Regions from separate parts of the Streptomyces sp. NPDC028910 genome, predicted to be linked through region 2. Evidence: riboswitches for the same ligand, from Rfam matches in the RefSeq annotation. Region 2 holds a riboswitch; the other holds the start of a gene.
What was found. Region 2 has a riboswitch for glycine ahead of gcvT (glycine cleavage system aminomethyltransferase GcvT). Riboswitches for the same ligand answer to the same signal wherever they lie in the genome.
Positions count from the first base shown of each region.

Region 1 (14,255 bases), on a different contig from region 2:
TCACCGGAGCGTTGCTGGCGCGCGAGCTGATGTTGCTGGTCATGGTGTGGATCCTGCGCCGTCACGGCTATCCGCCGCCGCAGGTCAACTTCCTCGGCAAGGCCGCGACCTTCAACCTGATGTACGCGTTTCCGTTGCTGCTTCTCAGTGACGGCACGGGCTGGTTGGCCTGGGCGGGGTCAGTTTTCGGATGGGCGTTCGCGGGATGGGGTACAACGCTCTACTGGTGGGCAGGAATCCTTTACGTGGTTCAAGTCCGCCGTCTGGTGAAGGCTGACGCCACAGCCGATTGAGCTCGCCCGGCGCCGGATGACGCGGAGGAGTTGCGGAGCCACCGACCGGGACGAGTGAGAGTCGGTACGACTGTCATCTCTCAAGGAGGACTCTTCCGACATGAAGGCCGTCGTGATGGCCGGTGGCGAAGGCACACGTCTTCGCCCCATGACCTCGAGCATGCCCAAGCCACTCCTGCCGGTCGCCAACCGGCCGATCATGGAACATGTGCTCAGGCTGCTCAAGCGGCATGGGCTCAGCGAGACCGTGGTCACCGTGCAGTTCCTGGCGTCGCTCGTCAAGAACTACTTCGGGGATGGCGAAGAGCTCGGGATGGAGCTCACCTATGCCAACGAGGAGAAGCCACTCGGCACCGCCGGCAGCGTGAAGAATGCCGAGGAAGCCTTGAAGGATGACGCGTTCGTCGTTATTTCCGGCGACGCGCTCACCGACTTCGACCTCACCGATCTGATCCGCTTCCACAAGGAGAAGGGCGCACTGGTCACGGTGTGCCTGACCCGGGTGCCGAACCCGCTGGAATTCGGCATCACGATCGTGGACGAGGAAGGCAAGGTCGAGCGCTTCCTGGAGAAGCCGACCTGGGGCCAGGTGTTCTCGGACACCGTCAACACCGGCATCTACGTCATGGAGCCCGAGGTCTTCGACTACGTGGATCCGGACGTCTCGGTCGACTGGTCCGGCGACGTGTTCCCGCAGCTGATGAAGGAAGGCCGGCCGATCTACGGCTATGTGGCCGAGGGCTACTGGGAGGACGTGGGCACCCACGAGAGCTACGTCAAGGCGCAGGCCGACGTGCTCGAGGGCAAGGTCCAGGTCGAGATGGACGGCTTCGAGATCTCGCCGGGGGTGTGGATCGCCGAAGGGGCGGAGGTCAGTCCGGACGCGGTGCTGCGCGGGCCCCTCTACATCGGGGACTACGCCAAGATCGAGGCCGGCGTGGAGATCCGTGAGCACACCGTCATCGGGTCGAACGTCGTGGTGAAGAGCGGGGCCTTCCTGCACAAGGCGGTCGTCCACGACAACGTGTACATCGGACCCCACAGCAATCTCCGCGGCTGTGTCATCGGCAAGAACACCGACATCATGCGTGCCGCGCGGATCGAGGACGGGGCCGTCATCGGTGACGAGTGCCTCGTCGGTGAGGAATCGATCGTTCAGGGGAACGTGCGGGTCTACCCCTTCAAGACGATCGAGGCCGGCGCCTTCGTCAACACCTCGGTCATCTGGGAGTCCCGCGGCCAGGCGCACCTCTTCGGTGCGCGAGGAGTCTCCGGGATCCTGAACGTCGAGATCACCCCCGAGGTGGTGGTCCGGCTCGCAGGTGCCTATGCGACGACCCTGAAGAAGGGGGCGATCGTCACCACGGCCCGTGACCACTCCCGGGGCGCGAGGGCGCTCAAGCGGGCCGTGATCTCCGCCCTCCAGGCCAGCGCCATCAACGTACGGGACCTGGAGAACGTACCGCTGCCGGTGGCGCGGCAGCAGACCGCGCGGGGCAGCGCCGGCGGAATCGTCCTGCGGACCTCGCCGGGCGTTCCGGACTCCGTGGACATCATGTTCCTGGACGAGCGGGGAGCGGACCTCTCCCTCCAGCAGCAGCGCAAGCTGGACCGGGTGTACGCGCGCCAGGAGTACCGGCGGGCGTTCCCCGGAGAGATCGGCGACCTGCAGTTCCCCGGCAGTGTCTTCGACGCCTACACCGGCTCGCTGCTGCGGCGGGTGGACACCACCGGAATCGGTGACGCCGGGCTCAAGGTGGTCGTGGACGCCTCCAACGGAAGCGCCGGGCTCGTGCTGCCGAGCCTGCTGGGGCGGCTGGGGGTGGACGCCCTGACGATCAATCCCGGGCTCGACGAGTCCAGGCCGACGGAGACGACGGAGTCCCGGCGGGCCGGGCTGGTGCGGCTGGGGGAGATCGTCGCCTCGGCGCGGGCGGCCTTCGGGGTGCGCTTCGACCCGGTGGGCGAGCGGATCTCCCTGGTGGACGAGCGCGGGCGGATCATCGAGGACGACCGGGCACTGCTGGTGATGCTCGACCTGGTGGCCGCGGAGAAGCGCAGCGGTAAGGTCGCGCTGCCGGTGACCACCACGCGGGTCGCCGAGCAGGTGGCGGCGTACCACGGCACGCAGGTGGAGTGGACGACGACCTCGCCCGACGACCTGACCCGGGTGGGGCGTGCGGAGAACACCATCTTCGGCGGGGACGGCCGGGGCGGGTACATCGTTCCGGAGTTCAGCAGCGTCTTCGACGGTTCGGCGGCCTTCGTGCAGCTGCTCGGGCTGGTGGCGCGCACGCAGCTCACTCTGAGCCAGATCGACGCCCGGATTCCGCGCGCCCATGTGCTCAAGCGGGACGTTCCTACACCGTGGGCGGTGAAGGGGCTCGTCATGCGGAGGGTCGTGGAGGCGGCCGGCGACCGGCAGGTGGACACCACCGACGGGGTGCGGGTGGTCGAGGCCGACGGGCGGTGGGCGCTGGTCCTGCCCGACCCGGCGGAAGCCGTCACGCACCTGTGGGCCGAAGGTCCCGACGACGCCTCCGCGCAGGCCCTGCTCGACGAGTGGGCGGGCGTGGTGGACGGCGCCGGGCGCTGAGCGCCGGGCCTGCGATGACGCGGGCCGGCAGTCCGGTGGGACGGGCGGGGAGCACCCCGCCCGTCCCACCGGGCGGGCGCATTGGGTGCGGGCGGCGCCGACATGCGACGATGTGCGGCATGTCGCAGCCGCCCCACAACCGGACTTCGGCGTCTCCTGTGCCCGCGCGCCCGGACGCTTCCATGTCGCTGCTGACGCACGTGATGGACCACGCTCTCGACGAGGGCTATGCGGAGTCCGCGGCCCGGCGAGAGTCGGAGGGTACGGCGGGTCTGCCCCGCTCCCTGAAGGCCAAGCTGGGGCTTGCCGCGGGGCTCGTCATCGCCGCCATGGTGGTGACGCTCGGTGCCGCCGAGGCTCGGCTGGCAGCGCCGGTGCTGGCCAAGGAGCGTCAGGAACTGATCGACCGGGTGGAGCTGGCCGACGAGCGCGCGGACGGTCTGGAGCGGGACATCGACCGGCTGAGGACCGATGTCGCCACCCGCCAGCGCGCGGCGCTCAAGCAGCCCGGTGGCGGCCAGGGCGAGCTCGTGGCGCTGCTGTCCGGCGCCACCGAAGTCCGCGGGCCCGGGATCAAGCTGGTGGTGGACGACGCGAAGAGCGCTGCCTCCGGGGGCGGTGGCGGACCGCGCGAGAGCACGGGCTTCTCGGACACTGGCCGGCTCCGCGACCGTGACATGCAGAAGATCGTCAACGGGCTGTGGCAGTCCGGGGCGGAGGCCGTCTCCATCAACGGGCAGCGGCTGACGGCGCTGTCGGCGATCAGAGCCGCGGGTGACGCGATACTGGTCGACAACAGGCCGCTGGTGCCGCCGTACGAAGTGCTGGCGGTGGGGGACAAGAAGCGGCTCGGGACCGCCTTCCAGGACTCGGCGGACGGCCAGTACCTGCACGTGCTGCAGGAGAGCTACGGGATCCGCTACACGCTGTCCGCCGCCGACGAGGTGCGGCTGCCGGCCGCGTCGAGCCTGACCGTACGTACAGCTACAGCAGCAGAGCAGCAGAAGGGTGCATCGTGATCGCGGTACTGGGCCTCTTGGCCGGAGTGGTGGTCGGACTTCTGGTCCGGCCCGAAGTACCGGCCGTGGTGGAGCCTTATCTGCCGATCGCCGTGGTGGCGGCGCTGGACGCGGTGTTCGGCGGTCTGCGCGCGATGCTGGACGGCATCTTCGTGGACAAGGTCTTCGTGGTGTCGTTCCTGTCGAACGTGGTCGTGGCCGCGCTGATCGTCTTCCTCGGTGACAAGCTCGGCGTCGGCTCGCAGCTGTCCACGGGTGTGGTCGTGGTCCTCGGCATCCGCATCTTCTCCAATGCCGCGGCCATCCGCCGGCACGTGTTCCGGGCGTGAGGCCGATGACTACGAACGACAGTCCCGAGGAGCCGGCGGGCGCGGGCGGGCCACCCCAGGGTGCGGCGGGGCAGCCCGAGGAGAGCGGTCGCCAGCGGCTCGCGGCCGGGCTGTGGCCGCCGAGGGTGAGCCGGGCCCAACTGATCGTCGCGCTGCTGCTGTTCGTCCTGGGTCTGGGTCTGGCCATCCAGGTCCGGTCGAACGAGTCCAGCGCGCTGCGCGGGGCCCGTCAGGAGGACCTCGTACGGATCCTCGACGAGCTCGACGGGCGGACCAAGCGCCTGGAGGACGAGAAGCAGCGGCTGGAGGACCAGCGCAGGGAGCTGGAGAGCAGCTCCAACCAGGCCGAGGAGGCCCGCAAGCAGACCGTGGAGAAGGAGCGGCAACTCGGCATCCTGGCCGGTACGGTGGCAGCGCAGGGGCCGGGCATCACGCTGAAGATCACCGATCCCACGGGCCAGGTGCGGTCCGACCAGCTGCTGGACACGCTGCAGGAGCTGCGCGCGGCCGGGGCCGAGGCGATCCAGATCAACGGTGTGCGCATCGTGGCGGGCTCGTACTTCTCGGACGAGAACGGCGGGGTCGGGATCGACGGTAAGAAGATCACACAACCCTATGAGTTCAGGGTGATCGGCAAGCCCCAGGACCTGGAGCCCGCGCTCAACATTCCGGGCGGTGTGGTCCAGACGCTGGAGAAGGAGCAGGCCACGGTCGCCGTCACACGGTCGGCGAAGATCGTTGTGGATGCCTTGCGGGCTGCGAAGCAGCCTGACTACGCTCGGTCGTCATCGTGATGATGCGGAGTGGAGGGGGGAGCGGCTCACGCGGGCGGATGCCTGCGGGGGGTCGGCGCACCGAAGTCGCGGTGCGTGGTGGAAACTGTCTGGTGGTTACGGACGTTGTGAGAATGTCCGGGTCGGCAGGTGTCTGCATTCGGAGTTCGTCCTGCCCCACGGGCGGGTCTGTTTCGGTCAAGGGGAATCGCCCGTGAAGTTGTTTGAGAAGTTGTTCGGCAAGAAGAACCGCGAGGAAAGCGGCGCGGCACGGCACCGTGCGGGGCAGGGGGACGGGGAAGGCCAGGGCGACCGGCCGCTCTTCCGTGACGAGGTCGCCGGCGCGGGCGAGGTTTCGGGCGCCCCTGGTGTGTCGGCTGTTGACCCTGCTGGTACCGGACGCATAGGTTTCGGTGAACCATCAAGCTCAACTACGGGTGGAGGGTTTGCCCCCGACCCGTATGCCACCAACGCCTCCGCGGGGCAGCCGCGGCGCGAGGAGCCGTCCATGTCGGCCGAGCAGGTTTGCAGCAGGTGCGGACACCGCAGCGATGCGGCCAGTCGGTTCTGCTCCAACTGCGGAGCGCCGCTGCGGGCGGGCCTGACGCCGGAGCGTGCCTCGGAGACCACGTCCACCATCTCGATCTCGGGCCTGGAGGCCTACGAGGCCGAGGTGTCGGGACAGCCGCACGTGTCGTCCTCGCTGTCCCCCGAGGCCCAGGCCGCGGTGGAAGCGCTGCCCCCCGGTTCCGCTCTGCTCATCGTGCGGCGCGGTCCTAACTCCGGGAGCCGCTTCCTGCTGGACGGCGAGCTGACCACGGCCGGCCGGCACCCGCAGAGCGACATCTTCCTGGACGACGTCACCGTCTCCCGGCGCCATGTCGAATTCCGCAGGAACCCGGACGGCGGCTTCACCGTCGCCGATGTCGGCAGCCTCAACGGCACGTACGTGAACCGTGAACCGATCGACTCCGTCGCCCTGCACAACGGCGACGAGGTGCAGATCGGCAAGTACCGGCTGGTCTTCTACGCGAGCCTGCGGGGCGTCTGACCCTCCCCCGGACTCCGTCGGGGAGGACCCCCAGAGGGAAGGTCCCATGCTGCGTATCCCGACCGGCGGTGCCCCGAAGAACGGCGCCGCCGGCACCGCCGGCCCTGCCGGGCGGCTGGTGAGCATCGGCACGGTGCTCACCACGCTGCGTGACGAGTTCCCCGAAGTCACCATCTCGAAGATCCGTTTTCTGGAGGCGGAGGGGCTCGTCGAGCCCCGGCGCACGCCTTCGGGATATCGCAAGTTCAGCACCGAGGACGTGGAGCGGCTCGCCCGCATCCTGCGGCTGCAGCGCGATCACTACCTGCCGCTGAAGGTCATCCGCGAGCAGCTCGACGCGCTCGCCCGCGGTGAACAGATCCGCATCCCGGCGCCCACGCCGTACAGGGACCCGGGCGATGCGGTCGATCCAGGCGGTCCTGCGGCCGTCTACGGCGAGGTGGGGCGGGAGCGGCCCACCGTGGCCCGGGTGGGCCGGGCCGAGCTGCTCGCGGCCGCCGACGTGGACGAGGTCCAGCTGGTCGAGTGGGAGTCGTACGGGCTGCTCGCCGAGGGGCCGGACGGCGGGTTCGACGCCGAGGCGGTCACGGTGGCCCGGCTCGTGGCCGATCTTGGGCGCTTCGGACTGGAGCCGCGGCACCTGCGCGCCATGAAGGCGGCCGCGGACCGGGAGGCGGGCCTGGTGGAGCAGGTGGTGGCCCCCTTGCGCCGCCACCGCAATCCGCAGACCAGGGCCCACGCGGAGGCCACTTTGAAGGAGCTCGCGGGGCTGTCCGTACGGCTGCACGAGGCGCTCGTACAGACTGCTCTCGGGGTCCGGCTGAGGTGAGCCGGAGGGGCCCCGACTACCCAAACCTGCCGGGCAGGTCCTAGGGTTGCTGTGTGAACGAGCTCGACGTAGTGGGTGTCCGGGTGGAAATGCCCTCCAACCAACCGATCGTGCTCCTGCGTGAAGTGGGAGGCGACCGGTACCTCCCCATCTGGATCGGTCCAGGGGAGGCCACCGCCATTGCCTTCGCGCAGCAGGGCATGGCCCCTGCCCGACCGCTGACGCACGACCTGTTCAAGGACGTGCTGGAGGCGATCGGTGAGGAGCTCACCGAGGTCCGGATCACGGACCTGCGGGAGGGCGTCTTCTACGCGGAGCTCGTCTTCGCCAGCGGGGTCGAGGTGAGCGCGCGGCCTTCCGACGCCATAGCGCTCGCCCTGCGGACGGGGACGCCGATCTACGGCAGTGACGGCGTGCTGGACGACGCCGGAATCGCCATTCCGGACGAGCAGGAGGACGAGGTGGAGAAGTTCCGCGAGTTCCTCGACCAGATCTCGCCCGAGGACTTCGGCACCGGCCCGCAGTAGGCGTCGGCCGCGTCGTCCACGGAGAACTTTCAGCCCATTCGAGTAGCCTTTCCCCGCAAAGGGATACGGGAAACCACTCTCAGGGTGATTATCACTCGGCGTGCCGAGTGTGGCGATCGTTGACGCACCCCTGGTGACTGCCTACCTTCAAGGTGGGCAGGTCAAGGACGGAGGGTCGGCGTGAGGATCACGGGCGACGGTACGACCGGGGGCACCCCCGCACGGAGTGACGCTGGACCGTACCCGCTGCACGGCGGTGCGGTCGGTTCCGCGCGCCGTCAGCCGGAGTCGACGCCGGTCGGACCGGTGGGCGGTGACCCGGCGCCCGAGCAGATCGGCTACCGCGGGCCGACGGCGTGCGCCGCGGCCGGCATCACCTACCGGCAGCTCGACTACTGGGCGCGGACCGGGCTGGTGGAGCCCAGTGTGCGTCCCGCGTACGGTTCGGGCACGCAGCGGCTCTACAGCTTCCGCGACGTCGTGGTCCTCAAGATCGTCAAGCGCTTCCTGGACACCGGCGTGGCCCTGCAGAACATCCGCACCGCCGTGCAGCACCTGCGTGACCGCGGTTTCTCGGACCTCGACCGGATGACGCTGATGAGCGACGGCGCCACCGTGTACGAGTGCACCTCGCCGGACCAGGTCGTGACGCTGCTCCAGGGCGGACAGGGCGTCTTCGGCATCGCCGTGGGCGTGGTGTGGCGCGACGTCGAGAGCGCGCTGTCGCAGTTGCACGGGGAGCGCGTGGACACCGGCGAGACCCTGGTCGGGCACAACCCGACGGACGAGCTGGCGGCCCGCCGCAACCGCGCGGTGTGACCTGCGCGCCCGGCCTCGTGAGCCGGCAGCGGGCGCAGCGGGACTCGCGGGCGCCGGGACGGACCACGTGCCCGGTGCCCCTTGTCAGTGCCGTAGGGCAGCATCGGTGCTGTGAGAGCCGCGCCGACCATTCTGCATCTGGACATGGACGCCTTCTACGCCTCCGTCGAGCAGGCGTCGAAGCCGAGCCTGCGGGGCAAAGCCGTCATCGTCGGCGGGCTCGGGCCGCGCGGGGTCGTCGCCACGGCTTCGTACGAGGCCAGGCGGTTCGGGGTGCACTCGGCGATGCCCATGGCGCAGGCGAGGCGGCTCTGCCCGAACGGCGCGTACCTGTTCCCGCGCTTCGGCCTCTACCGGCAGGTCAGCGACGTGGTGATGGCCATGCTGCGGGAGCTGTCGCCGCTGGTGGAGCCGCTCAGCCTGGACGAGGCCTTCGTGGACCTGGAGGCGGGCGGCGTGGCCTACGACTCCCCGACCGCCCGGGCGGTCGGGGAGCGGCTGCGGGCCGACATCAGGGCCGCCACCGGACTCAGCGGTTCGGTGGGGCTGGCCGGGTCGAAGATGCTGGCCAAGGTGGCCTCCGAAGAGGCGAAGCCGGCCGGGCTGCTGCTCATTGAACCGGGGACGGAGCGGGAGCTGCTCGCGCCGATGTCGGTCCGGACCCTGCCCGGGGTGGGGCCGGCGACGGGCGAGCACCTGCGCCGCGCCGGGATCACCACGGTGGGGGAGCTGGTGGAGGCGGGCGAGGACGAGCTGGTCCGCATGGTCGGGCGCGCGCACGGTACGGGGCTGTACCGGATGGCGCTGGGGCTGGACGACCGGCCGGTGGTCGCGGAGCGGGACGCGAAGTCGGTGTCGGTCGAGGACACCTTCGACGTGGACCTGCACGACCGGGTGCGGATCCGGAACGAGGTGCAGCGGCTCGCCGACCGGTGTGTGCAGCGGTTGCGGGGCTCGGGGCACTCGGGGCGCACGATCGTGCTCAAGGTGCGGCGCTACGACTTCTCCACGCTGACGCGGTCCGAGACGCTGCGCGGGCCCACGGACGACCCCGCGGTGGTGCGGGAGGCGGCGGCGCGGCTGCTGGAGGGGGTGGACACCACGGGCGGGGTGCGGCTGCTGGGGGTGGGGGTGACCGGCCTGGCGGACTACACGCAGGAGGACCTGTTCGCGCAGTCGCTCGCCGCGGGAGCGGCCCCTGCTGCGGGGCATGAGGAGAACGGAGCGGAAGAGGCGCAGGAGGGGGAGGAGGGAGAGGCTGCTGGGCCGGAGGGGGCCGGCGGGGCCCCCGGTGCCCCGCGGGGGCCCGAGCCGCCCGCGGAGCCGGAGCCGGCGCGGGAGCGGCGCTGGGCGGCCGGGAGCGACGTACGGCACGCGGTGTACGGGCCCGGGTGGGTGCAGGGCAGCGGGGTCGGGCGGGTGACCGTACGGTTCGAGCAGCCGGGGTCGGAGCCCGGGCGGGTGCGGACCTTCCGGGTGGACGACCCCGAGCTGGCGCCCTCGGAGCCGTTGCCGCTGGTGGGGGACGGGGAGCGGGGCACCGACGGCCCGGCCTGATGCGGAAGGCGGGCTAGGTCGTCTCTTTCGGATCTTGCCGGGCAGCGCGGGCCCGGCAAGATCCGAAAGAGACGACCTGCGCCCCGGCTCCCGGTGCCGGGCCGCGCCCCTGTTCCCGGTGCGCGGGCCGCGCCCCCGCTTCCGGTGCCGGCCGCCGGTCGCTCAGCCCTCCTCGCCCGCCAGGTGGCCGAAGTCGCCCTGGAAGTCGGTCGGCAGGGTCGTGTCGAGGCCGTAGTGGTGGTAGAGCTGCAGCTCCTGTTCGGGGGAGAGGTGGCGGCCGACGCCGAAGTCCGGGGCGTCCCTGATGAGGGAGCGGTCGAAGGGGACCCGCAGGGTGTCGCCCACCAGCTCGCTCGGCTCCAGGGGGATGAAGGCGTCCCGGCCGAAGAGGCCCGTCCGGACGGCGGCCCATTCCGGGACGCCCGTGGCATCGTCGAGGTAGACCTCGTCGACAGTGCCGATCTTGGTGCCATTGCGGTCGAACGCCTTGCGGCCGATCAGGCTGCGCGGATCGATGTCGGTCTGCACGGTCCCTCCAAATGGTCGCAACTCCTCCGTAATGACTACAGAAGTGCATATCAGCACAGGAGGCCACTCGGGGAGTGCCCGGATCCTCGCTGGTAGGCTGGGTGACGGCTGTCGACCCTGTGCGGGAGAGTCCTCCGAGTGAACACGTCGGAGGCGCCGAAGGAGCAAATCCTCCCCGGAATCTCTCAGGCATACGTACCGCACGGACGAGGCCACTCTGGAAAGCAGGGGTGGGTACCGGGCGTGCAGTGCCGGTCCCTCTCCTCACCGACGGTGAAAGCCGGAGCTCACGGGCGACCCCCGCGACTCCGGTGAAACTCTCAGGTTGAGATGACAGAGGGGGAGGCCGTCCGGGTGCCCGCGCCGTGGTGCCCCTCGCAGGTCATACGACCAGGAGGCCTCCGTACATGACCGCCAACCGCATTCCGCTCTCCCAGCTGGAGCGAGGCATCCCCTTCGAACAGCGCCACATCGGCCCGGATGCCGAGGCGCAGGCGAAGATGCTCGCCCAAGTGGGCTACGGCTCCCTGGACGAACTGACCGCCGCCGCGGTACCGGATGTGATCAAGACCGCCGAGGCGCTCGACCTGCCCGAGGCGCGGACCGAGGCCGAGGTGCTGGCCGAGCTGCGCTCGCTGGCCGACCGCAACCAGGTCCTCTCCCCGATGATCGGTCTCGGCTACTACGGGACCTTCACCCCGCCGGTGATCCTGCGCAACGTCATGGAGAACCCGGCCTGGTACACGGCGTACACGCCCTACCAGCCGGAGATCTCGCAGGGCCGGCTCGAAGCGCTCCTGAACTTCCAGACGGTCGTCGCCGACCTCACCGGCCTGCCGACCTCGGGCGCCTCGCTGCTCGACGAGGGCACCGCGGCCGCCGAGGCCATGACGCTGGCCCGCCGCGTGGGCAAGGCCAAGGGCAACGTCTTCCTCGTGGACGCCGACGCGCTGCCGCAGACCATCGCCGTCATCGAGACCCGCGCCGAGCCGATCGGCATCGAGGTCGTCGTCGCGGACCTGTCCGCCGGGATTCCCGCCGAGGTCGCCGAGCGCGGTGTGTTCGGCGTGCTGATCCAGTACCCGGGCGCCTCCGGTGCCGTCCGGGAGATCAAGCCGGTCATCGACCAGGCGCACGAGCTCGGCGCCATCGTCGCCGTCGCCGCGGACCTGCTGGCGCTGACCCTGCTGACCTCCCCGGGCGCGCTGGGCGCGGACATCGCCGTCGGCACCACCCAGCGCTTCGGTGTCCCGATGGGCTTCGGCGGACCGCACGCCGGCTACATGGCCGTCCAGGACAAGCACGCCCGCTCGCTGCCCGGCCGCCTCGTCGGCGTCTCCGTGGACGCGGACGGCAACAAGGCGTACCGCCTGGCGCTGCAGACCCGTGAGCAGCACATCCGCCGCGAGAAGGCCACCAGCAACATCTGCACCGCGCAGGTGCTGCTCGCCGTCATGGCCGCCATGTACGCCGTCTACCACGGCCCGGACGGCCTGCGGACGATCGCCCGCCGGACGCACCGCTACGCCACCCTGCTCGCCGCCGGTCTGACGGCCGGCGGGGTCGAGATCGTGCACGGCTCCTACTTCGACACGATCACCGCCCGGGTTCCGGGCCGTGCGGCCGAGGTCGTCGCCGCCGCCCGCGAGGGCGGGGTCAACCTCCACCAGGTGGACGCCGACCTGGTCTCCGTCGCCTGTGACGAGACCACCCTGCGCGCCGACGTCGAGGCCGTCTGGGCCGCATTCGGGGTCGACGGCTCCGCCGCGAACATCGAGGCGCTCGACGAGACCACGGCCGACACCCTGCCCGAGGGCCTGCTGCGCTCGGACGACTACCTGACCCACCCGGTCTTCCACCAGCACCGCTCCGAGACCGCGATGCTGCGCTACCTGCGCAAGCTCTCGGACAAGGACTACGCGCTGGACCGCGGCATGATCCCGCTGGGCTCCTGCACCATGAAGCTCAACGCGACCACCGAGATGGAGCCGGTGACCTGGCCCGAATTCGGCCAGCTGCACCCCTTCGCCCCGGTGGAGCAGGCCGAGGGCTACCTCACGCTCATCAACGAGCTGGAGGAACGTCTCTGCGAGGTCACCGGCTACGACAAGGTCTCCATCCAGCCGAACGCCGGCTCCCAGGGTGAGCTCGCCGGCCTGCTGGCCGTGCGCGCCTACCACCGGGCGAACGGCGACGAGCAGCGCACCATCTGTCTCATCCCGTCCTCCGCGCACGGCACCAACGCCGCCAGCGCCGTGATGGCCGGCATGAAGGTCGTCGTCGTCAAGACCGCCGACGACGGCGAGGTGGATGCGGCCGACCTGCGCGCCAAGATCGAGCAGTACCGCGACGAGCTCGCCGTGCTGATGATCACGTACCCGTCCACGCACGGTGTGTTCGAGGAGCACGTCGCCGACATCTGCGCCCAGGTGCACGAGGCCGGCGGCCAGGTCTACGTCGACGGCGCCAACCTGAACGCCCTGGTCGGCCTGGCCAAGCCGGGTCACTTCGGCGGCGACGTCTCGCACCTGAACCTGCACAAGACCTTCTGCATCCCGCACGGCGGCGGCGGTCCGGGCGTCGGCCCGGTCGGTGTCCGGGCGCACTTGGCCCCGTACCTGCCGAACCACCCGCTCCAGCCGACCGCGGGCCCGGAGACGGGCGTCGGCCCGATCTCGGCCGCCCCGTGGGGTTCGGCCGGCATCCTGCCGATCTCCTGGTCGTACGTGCGCCTCATGGGCGGCGAAGGCCTCAAGCGCGCCACCCAGGTGGCCGTGCTCGGCGCCAACTACATCGCCAAGCGCCTGGAGCCGCACTACCCGGTGCTCTACACCGGCCCGGGCAACCTGGTCGCGCACGAGTGCATCATCGACCTGCGCCCGCTGTCGAAGGCCACGGGCGTGAGCGTGGACGACATCGCCAAGCGTCTGATCGACTACGGCTTCCACGCGCCGACCATGTCCTTCCCGGTCGCCGGCACGCTGATGATCGAGCCGACGGAGTCCGAGGACCTCGCCGAGATCGACCGCTTCTGCGACGCGATGATCGCCATCCGCGGCGAGATCGAGCGGGTCGCGGGCGGCGAGTGGCCGGTGGACGACAACCCGCTGGCCAACTCCCCGCACACCGCGGCGGCGCTGGGCGGCGAGTGGAACCACCCGTACACCCGCGACGAGGCCGTCTTCCCGGGCGGGGTCACGGCTGCCGAGAAGTACTGGCCGCCGGTGCGCCGCATCGACGGTGCGTTCGGCGACCGGAACCTGGTGTGCTCCTGCCCGCCGCTGGACGAGTACGACAACTGACTCGTCCCGACTCGTCCTGACTCGTCCCGCGCCGGATGACCGGCGTACGACATGAGGTACGACATGAAGAAGGGGCCGGTCCGGGGATGTCTCCCGGGCCGGCCCCTTCTTCGTGGCGTGCGTCGGCTGGGCCGTTCTGGTCGCCTACGCCGCCGCGAGCGGGCGGTGCGGAGCGATGATCTGGCCGTCCGGCAGCAGCTCACCGGTGTCCTCGAAGAGCAGGACGCCATTGCACAGCAGGCTCCAGCCCTGCTCCGGGTGGTTGGCCACGGGGCGCGCGGCCTCCCGGTCGGCGGATTCGGCTGACGGGCAGGCTGGCTGGTGCTGGCACATGGATGCGTTCTTTCGCTGCGTTGTGGTCTGTGTGCTACGGCTCGATGCGTGGTTCATGGCCGTCCCCCTGGGTCATCCCCGCACCCGCGGGGAGCTTGTCCTCAGTCTTCCCCCACGACAGCCGCTTCGCAGGTATTTCCCGGCAGCTGTCCTCATAGATTGAGGACGCATCACTCGTGCGGGCGGTTCAGGCCAACTCCCCTGTCATTTCGGATGGTTCACCTTGACCCGAGCGGGCTAGGCCGAATGGGTCAATCGGGTCAGGCGGCGGGCGCGGCCAGCGAGGGCGGGACCGGCGC
Region 1 is NZ_JBVHVF010000045.1:10,379-24,633, reverse strand. Features, by position in the region: gene ACZ4TV_RS32745 (CDP-alcohol phosphatidyltransferase family protein) at 1-293, shown strand, start outside; gene ACZ4TV_RS32740 (sugar phosphate nucleotidyltransferase) at 394-2,889, shown strand; gene ACZ4TV_RS32735 (DUF881 domain-containing protein) at 3,000-3,908, shown strand; gene ACZ4TV_RS32730 (small basic family protein) at 3,905-4,237, shown strand; gene ACZ4TV_RS32725 (DUF881 domain-containing protein) at 4,243-5,031, shown strand; gene ACZ4TV_RS32720 (FHA domain-containing protein) at 5,117-6,061, shown strand; gene ftsR (transcriptional regulator FtsR) at 6,108-6,890, shown strand; gene ACZ4TV_RS32710 (bifunctional nuclease family protein) at 6,944-7,417, shown strand; gene ACZ4TV_RS32705 (MerR family transcriptional regulator) at 7,598-8,236, shown strand; gene ACZ4TV_RS32700 (DNA polymerase IV) at 8,348-9,793, shown strand; gene ACZ4TV_RS32695 (PRC-barrel domain-containing protein) at 9,956-10,321, opposite strand; glycine riboswitch at 10,434-10,532, shown strand; gene gcvP (aminomethyl-transferring glycine dehydrogenase) at 10,729-13,623, shown strand; gene ACZ4TV_RS32685 (DUF5999 family protein) at 13,768-13,956, opposite strand; gene ACZ4TV_RS32680 (hypothetical protein) at 14,217-14,255, opposite strand, start outside.
Region 1: another riboswitch for glycine. It lies ahead of gcvP (aminomethyl-transferring glycine dehydrogenase); the one in region 2 lies ahead of gcvT (glycine cleavage system aminomethyltransferase GcvT).

Region 2 (14,255 bases):
TCGGCCGACAGCAGTTCCTTGCCGTCGAGCCAGATCTCGCCCGACATCTCGACGGTGGAGCGGCTGCCGCTGCCCACCCGGTGCAGTCCCATGACGGCCAGCGAGGTGACCGACTTGCCGGAGCCGGACTCGCCCACGATGCCGAGGGTCTGGCCCTTCTCCAGTTGGAAGGAGAGCCCGTCCACCGATTTGACGATCCCGTCGTCGGTGGGGAAGTGCACCTTGAGGTCGCGTACGTCGAGGAAGGCCTCGGAGGGACGGCCGCCGGCCGGTCCGGCCCCGTTCCCCTTCGCGGTCGGATCGGTCACGACAGCCTCACCCTCGGGTCGATGATGGCGTAGACGAGGTCGACCACCAGGTTGCACAGCACGATGAAGAATCCGGCGAAGAGGGTGACCCCGAGGATCTTCGGCAGGTCGTTCACCGCGATGGCGTGGTAGGCGTACTCGCCCACGCCGTGGTAGGAGAAGACCGTCTCGGTGACGATGGCGCCGCCGAGGAGCAGCCCGAAGTCCATGCCGAAGATGGTCACGATCGGGGTCAGCGCGGAGCGCAGCCCGTGGCGGGTGACGACCACCCGTTCACGCAGGCCCTTGGCGCGCGCGGTGCGGATGTAGTCCTCGCTCATGGTCTCCAGCATTCCGGCCCGGGTGAGCCGGGCGTAGAGCGCGGAGTAGAGGAAGGCGAGCGTGCACCAGGGCAGGACCAGCCCTTGGACCCAGCCCGCCGGGTCGTCGGCGAACTCCACGTACACGTTGGTGAACACGGGCCAGTTGAAGACAAAGACGGCCAGCGCGAGCGTGCCGGTGAAGAACATCGGCAGCGAGACTCCGGCGAGGGCCACGCCCATCGCGAGCCGGTCGAAGAGCGAGCCGGGGCGCAGGGCCGAGATCACGCCCGTGGTGACACCGGTGATCAGCCAGATGACGGCCGCTCCCAGGGTGAGGGAGGCGGTGACGGGCAGCCGGGTGACGATGTCGGGCCAGACCTCGACGTGGTCCTTGAAGGAGTAGCCGAGGCAGGGGGCGTTGCACTGCGAGGGGTTGGGGCCGAAGTTGAACTCGCGGCCCGCGAAGATGCCCCTCAGGAACTCCCAGTACTGCGCGTACAGGGGCTGGTCGAAACCGAGGTTCTTCTTGACCGCGGCGATGGACTCGGGCGAGGGGTTCTTGCCCACGTACTGCGTGGCCAGCGAGTCGGCCGTGCCGCCGGCCAGCCGGGGCAGCAGGAAGAAGATCGCGAAGGTGATCGCGCTGACGATGAGCAGCAGGAACACCGCGGCGAACAGCCGCCGGACGATGTACACAAACACGAGGGTCGGCTTCGGCGTCCGCCGGTCCGCCCGCTCCCCGGTCGGGGGAGCGGGACGGACCGGCGCGCACTGCTGCCTTCACCTGCCTTCCACGGTTCTGGCAGATCTGGCTGAGAGGGTCAAACTGCCTGCGGACGTACGGCCGGGGTTACTTCAGGCCGATGTTGAGGTAGTCGTACTGACCGCTCCACGCCGGGTTGGAGACCACGTTGCTGAGCTTGGGCGAGCGGTAGTGCAGCACCTTGAAGTAGGTGAGGGGCACGATGACCGCCCGGTCCATGACCTTCTTGTCGATCTCGCCGTAGACCTTCTCGCGGGCAGCGGCGTCGGTGTTGGCGATGTTGTCGTTCAGCATCTTGTTGATCTCGGGGTCGTTCAGCTGCGACAGGTTGGTGTTGCCCGTCTTGCCGATCGCGTCACCGTGGACGACCTGCTGGAGGAAGCCGAAGCCGCTCGGCCAGTCGGCGCCCCACTGCATCATCATGAGGCCGATCTTGTTGTCCTCGGTGAACTTCGGGACGCCCGCGTAGTCGCTGAAGTACTTGCCCGCCGGGAACTGCTGGATCTTGACGGTGATCCCGATCTTCTTCAGGGACGCCTGGATGGCCGTGGCCATGTCGACCTCGCCGGCGCGGTCGTTGCGCGCGGTGATGGTGGTCTCGAAACCGTTCGGCTGACCGCAGGCGGTCAGCGCGGCCTTGGCCTTGGCCTCGTCGCCCTTGTCACCGGGGGTCTGGTAGGTGTTGAAGTCCACGTGACCCGGGATGTCGGTCGGCAGGACGGTGCTGGCGATGGCGCCGCGGGTGGGGCCGCCGAAGGCGGTCTGCACCGACACCTTGTCGATCGCGTACTGCACCGCCTGGCGGCATTCGAGCTTGTCGAAGGGCGCCACCTTGGTGTTCATCGCCATGTAGACCAGGCGACCACCCTCGGCGTTGTCGGTGTTGGGGTCCTTCGAGGTCAGCAGCTCGGTCTGGGTCTGCTGGGCCACACCGTTGCCGACGATGTCGATGTGGGTGTTGCCGGCCTTCAGGTTGGAGTCGATCGTCTCCTGGTTGACCTTCAGCTTGACGACGATCTTTTCCGGGAGCTGCTTGCGCAGCGGGTCCGTGGAGGCGTCCCAGTGCGGGTTGCGGACCAGGACGGCTTCCTTGTCCTGTTCGTACTTCTCGAACATGTACGAGCCCGAGGAGACGATGCTCTTCACGTAGTCCGCGCCGGTGTCCTTGGCCTTCGGCACGGGGGCCGACTGCGGGTTCGCCAGCAGGTAGTCGAACTCGGCGAAGGGCTGCTTCAGCTTGAAGACGATCGTCTGGTCGTCGGGGGTCTCGATGGACTTCAGCCCCGCGTCGGACTTGTCCTTGTACGGGCCCTCGTACGGGGTCTCGTTGTTCTTGAGGTACTGCGCGAGGTAGCTCGGGCCGTTGGAGTGCACGTCCCGCGCGAAGTTGCTGCGTTCGACGGCGTACTTGACGTCCTTGGAGGTGACCGCCGTGCCGTCGCTGTACTTCACGCCCTTGCGGAGCTTGTACGTCCAGGTGGCGCCGCCGTCGCTCGGCGTGCCGAGGCCCTCGGCGAGGTCCGGGACGACCTTGTTGCCCTCGGCGCCCGGGGCGGGCGCGAAGGTGGTCAGCGGACGGGCGTACAGGCGGCTGAAGTTGAAGACGAAGCCGTAGTACGTGTTGCCGGGGTCCCAGGAGTCGGGGGTGTCGGACGCCTCGTAGACGATCGTCCCGCCCTTCTTGTCCGAGGCGTTGACCACGGCCTTGACGGCAGCGTTGGCACCGGCCGACTTGTCGTCGCCGCCGGTCTTGTCACCACCATTGCAGGCGGAGGCGGTGAGGACGACGGTGATGGCGGCGGCGAGCACCGCGGCTGATCTCGACCTGCTTCTCATGGCGGAGTGATGCCCCCTGATTCGGAGTGATGGTGGGTACTGACGGTGCCTCGGCCGGGTGTCCGAGGAACGGGACGGGTCAGCGCGAGCTCTTGGGGTCCAAGGCGTCGCGCAGGCCGTCGCCGAGGAGGTTGAAGGCGAGCACGGTGAGGAAGATCGCCATGCCCGGGACGACCATGAACATCGGGTCGACCTTGTAGTAGTCCACGGCGGAGCTGAGCATTCCGCCCCACGAGGCCTGCGGTGGCTGGATACCCACGCCGAGGAAGCTCAGGGAGGCCTCGAAGAGGATGTTGGTCGGGATGAGCAGGGTGGCGTAGACGAGGATCGGGGCCACCAGGTTGGGCAGCAGCTCCCGGAAGACGATGAAGGGGCCGCGCGCGCCGAGGCTGCGGGCCGCGTCGACGAACTCCCGCTCGCGAAGGGAGAGGGTCTGGCCGCGGACGATACGTCCGATGTAGGGCCAGCTGAAGAAACCGATCACGAAGATCAGCACGCTGATGTGCAGCGGCAGTCCTTCGAGGCCGAAGGCCCCGCCCTGGAGGGCGGCGGAGATGGATATCGCGAAGAGCAGCAGCGGGAAGGCGAGGAAGGTGTCCATCATGCGGCTGATCACCGTGTCGGCCCAGCCTCCGTAGTACCCGGCGATGACGCCCAGCACGGAGCCGATGAACACCGAGACGACGGTGGCTCCGAAGGCCACCAGCAGGGAGACCCAGGAGCCTTCCAGGATGCGGGTGGCGATGTCGCGGCCGAACTTCGGCTCCACGCCGAGGGGATGCTCCCAGCTGATGCCGCCGAGGGGGCCGATGGGGGTGGCCAGGGAGGGGTCGATGAGGTCCTGGTGGAGGGCGTCGGGGTCCAAGCCGAAGATCCACTGGATCGGCTGGGAGAGCATGGCCAGCACCACCAGCAGCAGCACGACCGTGCCGCCGGCCATCGCCACCTTGTCCCGCTTGAGTCTGATCCACGCGATCTGGCCGAGCGAACGCCCCTCGATCCGCTTCTGCGTCAGCCCGTCGGGTATCCCGTCGGTCTGCGGGAGCACCGGCTCACTGGGCGCTGTGGGTGAAGCCGTCATCGTGGTGGGGACCCCTCTCGGCCGACGGTGGCCGGCCCTGGCCGCCGCCGTAGCGGCTTGGTTCACATCGGTGGCACTGTTGGCGTGGGTGCCGGCGGCTGCGTCGGCGTGGGTGGTGCGGCGAGCCTGAAGTCAGCCCGGAGGGCTCTTCCTTGCGGACGGCCCGGATGGCCCGGCCTTCGGTTGGGGGGAGTCTTTATCGGGCTCGCGATCACCCGCCAGACCTGCCGGGGAATGGATGCGCAACCGTAATCTCCGGCCGAACCTCCCGGTATCCGGACTCGTCGCCCGGCTCAGCGGAACAACGGGGTCCGATGCGCACGGACCGGACATCGCGGCCGACGACCCCTGAACGCCGGGATTTTGGCTGGTTATCGGCGCATACGGCCGAGGCCGCACCGGTGAGTTCCGGTGCGGCCTCGGGACGGGCGTCTCGCGATGCGGACGAGGGGGTCTAGGAGCCTCAGTACGTCGGCGCCTGGCCCTCGCGGTCGTAGAAGGGACGGGTCTGCGCGCGCAGCCACATGGCCACGGGGTCGTGCTCGTCCGCCAGCGCGACCGTGCACACCGGGACGCCCTCGGGGACCACCCCGACCGACTGCCGCATCATCTCCCGTACGGATTCCAGCGCGGGCGCGGAGGCGTCGTACAGGTCGAGCCCGACCGCGAGGTACGGGGACCCGAGCGCGGGCTGCACCCAGGCGCGGCGCAGCGACCGGACGGCGGGGGTGCGGTGCGCGTGCTGGGTCAGCAGCCCGTAGAACTGCGGGAGCTCGATGGCGGGCTCGGAGAGCCGCAGCGGGCCGGCCGGCATCCGGTCCAGCCCGGTCGCGATCCGGCGCAGGTCGGCCCAGGGGACGCCGAGGCCGCCGCCCTGGGCGTGCGGGTTGAGCCACAGGCCCCAGCGGTCCGGGTAGAGGGCGCGGGCGATGTCCCGCCCGGTGACCACCTCGTAGCCCCGGTTCCAGCCGCTGGCGGCCAGTTCCTGGGGGGAGGTGACGCAGGGCGCGTACCCGAGGCTCTCGACCTCCATGCCGCCGTACTGGGCGTCCGGGGAGCCCGGCTGCCCCTGCCAGAGCAGCATCCACAGCCGGCCCTCGGAAAGGGCATGCAGGAGCGACTCGTAACTCTCGTAGCGCCCGGGAGTCACCTGGCGCATCATGTGCTCGACCTGCCCGGCCGCGGCCGTGCCTGACGCACTCACCCGGTACCCCTCTTCGTCCGCCCGTCGTCCACGCGTGCCAACAGCTTAAGCGGCGCTACGGGAGGTAGAAGGGGCGTACGCGCTCACGAATCCAGTCCGTGACCGGGTCCTGGGCGGCGTCCAGCAGGATCAACTGCACGGGCCACGGCGGCGGGACACGGGTCAGGGCCCGCCCGAGGGCCTCCATCGGGGCGCCCTGCGTCTCGGGCTCCCATCCCACCAGGCGGACACCGATGAACAGTTCCGGCGTCCCGCCCTCGATGCTGGCGAGGCAGCGGTACGCGGCGGCGACCACGCCGGTGGCGCGGAACTCCTCGGTGGCGGCGGCCAGGAAGTCCACCGGATCGTCCTGCCAGTCGGGCTCGTAGAGCCGGACCCGGCCGCCGGTGGAGGAGCCGTCGAGCGGGGTCCGTCCGGTACGGCAGAGCTCCGCGACGGCGGGCGGGGGGAGCGGCACGCCGACGGCGCCCTCTGGGTTGAGCGCGATGCCGAGCTGCGGGGGCAGGCCGCGGGCGAATGCGACGGCGGGGGCCACCGCGAAGTCCATGCCGGGGCCGACGCAGGCGAGGAACTGGGCCTCGGAGCTGTAGACCGGGACGTACGCCGCCCCGCCGATGTCCATCGTGGGCAGGTCGAGGCTGGGGGCGTCGGGGCCGCCGCCGCCGGGCAGGGGCACCCACACCTGGCTGCGCCCGAGCACCTCCAGGATCCGGCCCCCCGCGTCCGGCTGCCCGAGCGCCGCCCCGAGCACCTGCTCCAGCTCATTCCCCGGCCAGCCGCCGCCTTGCATGTGCCCCTGCCTCCGCCTGTGGTCCCGCCGATGTCGTGCCGATGTCGTGCCGAGGCTATCGGGTGTCCCGGCGGTGGTCCTGTCCGCGCCCAGCTGCGGCGCCGCTGCCGGGCTCTGCCCGGACCCGCGCCTCAAACGCCGGCGAGGCTGAAATACCCAGCCCCGGCGGCGCCGCGGTCGTCAGTCGTGGAAGGCGATCCCGGTCACGGCGGTAGCCGAGCGGCGGTCCAGGAGGGTCACCGAGGCGCAGCCCGGCGGGGGATGGCCGGCCTCCGCGGAGCGGAGAAGGCGGGACACCGCGCCGCGGTGACGGGCGAAGGCGTACGCCGACACCCGGCGCCCCCGCGCGGCCTGGCCGGAGAGGGCCTCCTCGGGGCTGCTGTCCAGGAGGAGCAGGTGCAGCGCCCGGCCCCGGCGGCGCGCGGCCGCCGCGAGCAGCCCCCGTACCCAGGTCTGCGTACCGCAGTCGTGGACGACCACGGAGGCACCGGAGCGCAGGATCCGCCACAGCCCCCAGTAGTGCGCGCCGCGCACGAGCGGCCGGTACACCGCGTACGGCAGCGCCGCCGGCATCCGGCGTTCCCAGCGCTCACGGGTGTCCTGGGAGTCGATGGCCGCGCCCTGCGCCGCCGCCCGCTTGATCAGCGTGCTCTTGCCGCCGCCCGGCAGGCCGGACACCACGACGATGTCCCCTTCCGCGAAGCGGAGCCGCTGCGGGCCGCGCACCGCCGGTCCGCGCAGGTCGCGTACGAGACCGAGGCCGGCGTCCGCCGTCCCCTTGCGCTCGCGCGCGCCGCGCTGCGCCGGCACCGCGTCCACGGTTCCCGTCGTCGCCACTACTCCGAATCTCCGCACAGTGTTCGCCTCCCCCGAATCGGGTCGCAAGGACCCTTGCCCACTGAGTGTAAAGAGACGGTAATCCGGCAGCGCCGGTTCCGGTCCGCCCGCTCGGGGGGCGTACGAACTTTCGGACCCCCACACCCGATCACGGGCATGGCGTGCAATGATGTGCGCCATCTGGACCAACTGCATACCGGCCGCTTGAATCCGCGCGGGAGAGTCCCGGCACGCCGCAAGGCCGTGCGCGGGCGCCGAAGGAGCAAGAACCTCCCTTGAATCTCTCAGGCCCCGTACCGCGTGGATGAGGCAGATCTGAAAAGCGAGCTGCTCGACAGCTCCACCCAAGGTGCAAGTCGGGGATTCCGACGATCGAACGATCGGCGGAACTCTCGGCGAACCTCTCAGGTTCCGATGACAGATGGGGAGGAACGTCCTCGTCATGTCATGTCGATGCCCTGGGACCCGGGAGCCACACCCATGAGCACTGCCCCCCGTCTGACCGCCCTCGATGCGCTGCACCGCTCGCTCGGTGCGACCATGACCGACTTCGCGGGCTGGGACATGCCGCTGCGGTACGCCAGCGAGCGCGACGAGCACAACGCCGTACGCACCCGGGCCGGTCTCTTCGACCTGTCCCACATGGGCGAGATCACGCTGATCGGGCCGGAGGCCGTGAAGGCCCTGGACTACGCGCTGGTCGGCAACATCTCCACCGTCGGCGTCGGCCGCGCCCGCTACACGCACATCTGTCAGGAGGACGGCGGGATCGTCGACGACCTGATCGTCTACCGCCTCGGCGAGACCGAGTTCATGGTCGTCGCCAACGCCTCCAACGCCCAGGTCGTCCTCGACGCCCTGACCGAGCGTGCCGCCGGCTTCGACACCGAGGTCCGCGACGACCGCGACGCGTACGCGCTGATCGCGGTGCAGGGCCCGGAGTCCCCCGGCATCCTGAAGTCCCTGACGGACGCCGACCTGGACGGCCTCAAGTACTACGCCGGTCTGCCGGGCACCGTCGCGGGCGTGCCCGCGCTGATCGCGCGTACGGGCTACACCGGCGAGGACGGCTTCGAGCTGTTCGTCTCCCCCGAACACGCCGTGGAGCTGTGGCAGGCGCTGACCAAGGCGGGCGAGGGCGTCGGTCTGGTCCCGGCCGGTCTGTCCTGCCGCGACACCCTGCGCCTGGAAGCGGGCATGCCGCTGTACGGGCACGAGCTGAGCACCTCCCTGACCCCCTTCGACGCGGGGCTGGGCCGGGTCGTGAAGTTCGAGAAGGAGGGCGACTTCGTCGGCCGCGCCGCGCTGGAGGCCGCCGCCGAGCGCGCCGCCACGAACCCGCCGCGCAAGCTGGTCGGTCTGGTCGCCGAGGGCCGCCGCGTCCCCCGCGCCGGTTTCCCCGTCGTCGCCGACGGCATGGTGATCGGCGAGGTCACCTCGGGCGCCCCCTCCCCGACGCTGGGCAAGCCGATCGCGATGGCGTACGTGGACGCGGCGCACGCCGCGCCCGGCACCTCCGGCGTCGGCGTCGACATTCGCGGTACGCATGAGCCGTACGAGGTCGTGGCGCTGCCGTTCTACAAGCGGCAGAAGTAGTTCCGCACACCACGTCCGCCGTACGCGTACCCGTTCGGCGTACCCGTTCGGCGCCGTCTCAGTACCCAAGACCACAGTTCGTATCCACTCCCCCGCATCCAGGAGAATCAGGTCATGAGCAACCCCGAGAAGCTGCGTTACACCAAGGAGCACGAGTGGCTGTCGGACGCCGTGGACGGCGTCGCGACGGTCGGCATCACGGAGTTCGCGGCCAACGCGCTCGGTGACGTCGTCTACGCCCAGCTCCCCGAGGTCGGCGACACCGTGACCGAGGGCGAGACCTGCGGCGAGCTGGAGTCGACGAAGTCGGTCAGCGACCTGTACTCCCCCGTCTCCGGCGAGATCGTCGAGGCCAACCAGGACGTCGTGGACAACCCGGCGCTCGTGAACACCGCCCCGTTCGAGGACGGCTGGCTGTTCAAGGTGCGCCTCTCGGAGGAGCCGAAGGACGCGCTGTCCTTCGAGGAGTACACCAAGCTCACCGCCGGTAACTGACCCCAGGGGACCCTGATGTCTGTACTGAACACCCCTCTCCACGAGCTCGACCCGGACGTCGCCGCCGCTGTCGACGCCGAGCTCGTACGCCAGCAGTCCACCCTGGAAATGATCGCGTCGGAGAACTTCGCTCCGGTCGCCGTCATGGAGGCCCAGGGATCGGTCCTGACCAACAAGTACGCCGAGGGCTACCCCGGCCGCCGTTACTACGGCGGTTGCGAGCACGTCGACGTGGTCGAGCAGATCGCGATCGACCGCATCAAGGCGCTGTTCGGCGCCGAGGCCGCGAACGTCCAGCCGCACTCGGGTGCGCAGGCGAACGCCGCCGCGATGTTCGCGCTGCTGAAGCCGGGCGACACGATCATGGGCCTGAACCTGGCCCACGGCGGTCACCTGACCCACGGCATGAAGATCAACTTCTCCGGCAAGCTCTACAACGTGGTCCCGTACCACGTCGACGAGACCGGCCAGGTGGACATGGCCGAGGTCGAACGCCTCGCCAAGGAGTCCAAGCCGCAGCTGATCGTCGCCGGCTGGTCCGCGTACCCGCGCCAGCTGGACTTCGCCGCCTTCCGCCGGATCGCGGACGAGGTCGGCGCGTACCTGATGGTCGACATGGCGCACTTCGCGGGCCTGGTCGCCGCGGGTCTGCACCCGAACCCGGTGCCGCACGCCCACGTCGTCACCACCACCACGCACAAGACCCTCGGCGGTCCGCGCGGCGGTGTCATCCTGTCGACGCAGGAGCTGGCGAAGAAGATCAACTCCGCGGTCTTCCCGGGCCAGCAGGGCGGCCCGCTGGAGCACGTGATCGCGGCCAAGGCGGTCTCCTTCAAGATCGCGGCCTCGGAGGACTTCAAGGAGCGCCAGGTGCGCACCCTGGAGGGTGCGAAGATCATCGCCGAGCGCCTCGTGCAGCCGGACGTCACCGAGGTCGGCGTCTCCGTCCTGTCGGGCGGCACCGACGTGCACCTGGTCCTGGTCGACCTGCGCAACTCCGAGCTGGACGGCCAGCAGGCCGAGGACCGGCTCCACGAGATCGGCATCACGGTCAACCGCAACGCCATCCCGAACGACCCGCGGCCGCCGATGGTCACCTCGGGTCTGCGGATCGGTACGCCGGCCCTGGCCACGCGCGGTTTCGGCGCCAAGGAATTCACCGAGGTCGCCGAGATCATCGCGGCCGCGCTGAAGCCGGCCTACGACAGCGAGGGCCTGAAGGCGCGCGTCTCGGCGCTCGCCGCGAAGTTCCCGCTGTACCCGTCGCTCTAGCCAACGGCTTGGAAGGGCCCGGCCTTGCTCGTGCGCAGGCCGGGCCCTTTTCATGACCACCCTGCCGCTCTTCCGCTTCTTCCGCTCTTCCGCTCTTCCGCTCTTCCGCTCTTCCGCCGATCCGCCGCACGAAGCCGGACCGGACCTCCCGCGCCCGCCGGGGCGAGCGGCACCCCGCCCGACCCCTCCGCGTAATCCTTCCCACCTCGTCCGGCAGGCGAGGCGTTCACCTCACCGCGTTAAGCTCGTCTGTCGGACAAAATCCGAAGAATCCACCTCTCCTGCCCCCTCCCACCCCACGAGCAGACAAGGGAGTCCGCCACCGTGGCCATCTCCGTCTTCGATCTCTTCTCCATCGGCATCGGTCCCTCCTCCTCCCACACGGTCGGTCCGATGCGCGCGGCGCGCATGTTCGTGACGCGGCTGAAGAAGGACGGCGTGCTCGCCCAGACCGCCTCCGTGCGGGCCGAGCTGTTCGGGTCCCTCGGCGCGACCGGCCACGGGCACGGCACCCCCAAGGCGGTGCTCCTGGGCCTGGAAGGCCACTCCCCGCGCACGGTGAACGTCGAGACCGCGGACGACGAGGTGGAGCGCATCCGCAAGAGCGGCCGCCTGCGGCTGCTGGGCGCGGAGATAGGCGATGGCCACGAGATCGCCTTCGACGAGCCGAACCAGCTGATCCTCCACCGCCGGCGCTCCCTGCCGTACCACGCGAACGGCATGACGCTCTTCGCGTACGACGCCGCCGGCACCCCGCTGCTGGAGAAGACCTACTACTCGGTCGGCGGCGGTTTCGTCGTGGACGAGGACGCGGTCGGCGAGGACCGGATCAAGCTCGACGACACGGTGCTGAAGTACCCCTTCCGCTCCGGCGACGAGATGCTGCGCCTCGCGAACGAGACCGGCCTGTCGATCTCCTCGCTGATGCTGGAGAACGAGAAGGCCTGGCGCACGGAGGACGAGATCCGCGAGGGCCTCCTCGAGATCTGGCGCGTCATGCAGTCCTGCGTCGCGCGCGGCATGTCCCGCGAGGGCATCCTCCCGGGCGGCCTGCGGGTCAAGCGCCGGGCCGCCGCCACGGCGCGCCAGCTGCGCACCGAGGGCGACCCGATGCTGCACCGCAGCGAGTGGGCGACGATCTACGCGATGGCGGTCAACGAGGAGAACGCCGCGGGCGGGCGGGTCGTGACGGCCCCGACCAACGGCGCCGCGGGCGTCCTGCCGGCGGTGCTCCACTACTACATGAACTTCGTACCCGGCGCGGACGAGGACGGCGTGGTCCGCTTCCTCCTGGCGGCGGGCGCGATCGGCATGCTGTTCAAGGAGAACGCCTCGATCTCCGGCGCCGAGGTCGGCTGCCAGGGCGAGGTGGGCTCCGCCTGCTCGATGGCGGCCGGCGCCCTCGCCGAGGTCCTCGGCGGCACCCCGGAGCAGGTCGAGAACGCGGCCGAGATCGGCATGGAGCACAATCTCGGCCTCACCTGCGACCCGGTCGGCGGCCTGGTCCAGATCCCCTGCATCGAACGCAACGGCATGGCTGCGGTCAAGGCGGTCACGGCCGCCCGGATGGCGATGCGCGGCGACGGCAGCCACAAGGTCTCCCTCGACAAGGTCATCAAGACCATGAAGGAGACCGGCGCAGACATGAAGGTCAAATACAAGGAAACGGCCCGCGGCGGCCTGGCGGTCAACGTCATCGAATGCTGACCCCCACGCGATGACGTATCCCGCCCGCCCCCGGTTGCAACCGCGGGCGGGCGGTGGGTGTCCTAGTCAGTGACACTCTGTCCCCGTCTCTCGAGAATCGAGGGGACGTCATGGTCCACCCGCGTCTCCGGCAGTTCGTGGCCGTGGCAACCGGCGTTCTGCTCGCCGCCTGCCTCTCCTTCGCCGCGCCTGCCTCGGCCTCCACCACCACCACCGCCGCCACCCAGACCCAGACCCAGACCCCGCTCATCGTCAATGCCCGCTGGGGCGGACACGCCACGTTCGACCGGATCGTCATCGACCTGCAGGGGTACGCCCCGGGGACGACCGTCACTCCCGTCTCGCAGCTGATCTACGACGGGTCCGGGAAGCCCGTGCCGCTGGCCGGGAAGTACTTCCTGGAGATCCGCCTCAACCCCGCCGCCGCGCACAACGACGCGGGCGAGAGCGTCTACCAGGGGCCCAAGCTCCAGAAGATCTACCTCAGCAAGCTCAAGGGCATCGCCATGACCGGCGACTACGAGGGGTACGTGACCTTCGGCGCCGCCTTCGACACCCTGCCGTACTACCGCGCCTACTCCCTGCACTCGCCGGAGCGGTTCGTCGTGGACATCGCCCACTGAACCGGTGCGACCGACGGGCCCGGGGGCACCGCACGCGCCCCGGGCCCGCCGGCGCGGTCAGCGGTGCTCGGGGTTGGGGAAGTCGAAGCGGCAGCCCGCGTCCCACTCGGACCGCTGGTTGCCGTGCGCGGGGATGCCGCCCGAGCGCTTGAGCAGGGCGGCCAGGTGCATGAGGTTCCAGCTCATGAAGGTGGTGTTCCGGTTGGTGAAGTCGTTGTCCGGGCCGCCCGAGCCGGGATCCAGGTAGGAGGGCCCGGGCCCGGCCTCGCCGATCCAGCCCGCGTCGGCCTGCGGCGGGATCACGTAGCCGAGGTGCTGGAGGCTGTAGAGGATGTTCATGGCGCAGTGTTTGACGCCGTCCTCGTTGCCGGTGATCAGCGCGCCGCCGACCCGCCCGTAATAGGCGTACTGGCCCTGCTCGTTCAGCAGGGAGGAGCAGGCGTAGAGCCGCTCGATGACCTGTTTCATCACGGAGCTGTTGTCGCCGAGCCAGATGGGCCCGCAGAGGACGAGGATGTCGGCGTCCATGATCTGGCTGTAGAGGACCGGCCACTGGTCGCTCTCCCAGCCGTGCTCGGTCATGTCCGGCCAGACTCCGGTCGCGATGTCGTGGTCGACGGCGCGGACGAGCGAGGTCCGGGCACCGGCCGCTTCCATGACGGCGCGGCTCCTGTCGATCAGCCCCTCGGTGTTGCTCGTCTCGGGCGAGCGCTTGAGTGTGCAGTTCACGTACACGGCGCTGAGGTCTGAGTAGGTGTAGTCGGCAGCCACGCCCTCAGCCTGAACAAGGCGGGCCGAAGCCGCCACCGGGCCGCGCCCGTACGGGGACGGCTGCCGCAAACCTAGGATGGCGCCATGTCCCTGCCGCACGCCATCCTCACCGCCCTGCTCGAGAAGCCCTCGTCCGGGCTGGAGCTGACCCGGCGCTTCGACAAGTCGATCGGGTACTTCTGGTCGGCGACGCACCAGCAGATCTACCGCGAGCTCGGACGGCTGGAGGAGGCCGGGCTGATCCGGGCGCTGCCCAGCGAGGTGCCCGTGCGGGGGCAGAAGAAGGAGTACGAGGTGCTGCCCGCCGGCAGCGCGGAGCTGGCCCGGTGGGTCGGCGAGAGCCAGGACCCGAAGCCGATGCGCGACCCGCTGCTGCTGCGGATCCGCGCGGCGGGTGTCGTGGGGCCGCAGGGTCTCGGTCCCGAGTTGCGGCGCCATCTGGAGCTGCACCAGCGCCAGTTGGCCCAGTACGAGGCCATCGAGGAGAAGGACTTCCCGCCGGGGCGCGACGCCGTGGAGGACCGGCTGCGCCGGCTCGTCCTGCACGGCGGGATCGCCCTGGAGACGTTCTGGCTGCACTGGCTGGAGGAGGCCCTCGCCGAGGTCGAGGACATGTCCGGGCCCCGGGCCTGACGACACGCGCTCCCGCCCCGGTCGGCGGGCCGGACCG
Region 2 is NZ_JBVHVF010000005.1:304,722-318,976, reverse strand. Features, by position in the region: gene ACZ4TV_RS10385 (ABC transporter ATP-binding protein) at 1-308, opposite strand, end outside; gene ACZ4TV_RS10380 (ABC transporter permease) at 305-1,312, opposite strand; gene ACZ4TV_RS10375 (ABC transporter substrate-binding protein) at 1,461-3,209, opposite strand; gene ACZ4TV_RS10370 (ABC transporter permease) at 3,289-4,290, opposite strand; gene ACZ4TV_RS10365 (enhanced serine sensitivity protein SseB C-terminal domain-containing protein) at 4,754-5,494, opposite strand; gene ACZ4TV_RS10360 (enhanced serine sensitivity protein SseB) at 5,550-6,284, opposite strand; gene ACZ4TV_RS10355 (AAA family ATPase) at 6,465-7,121, opposite strand; glycine riboswitch at 7,327-7,430, shown strand; gene gcvT (glycine cleavage system aminomethyltransferase GcvT) at 7,602-8,717, shown strand; gene gcvH (glycine cleavage system protein GcvH) at 8,832-9,212, shown strand; gene glyA (serine hydroxymethyltransferase) at 9,228-10,484, shown strand; gene ACZ4TV_RS10335 (L-serine ammonia-lyase) at 10,809-12,191, shown strand; gene ACZ4TV_RS10330 (AMIN-like domain-containing (lipo)protein) at 12,302-12,814, shown strand; gene ACZ4TV_RS10325 (flavodoxin family protein) at 12,872-13,585, opposite strand; gene ACZ4TV_RS10320 (PadR family transcriptional regulator) at 13,670-14,218, shown strand.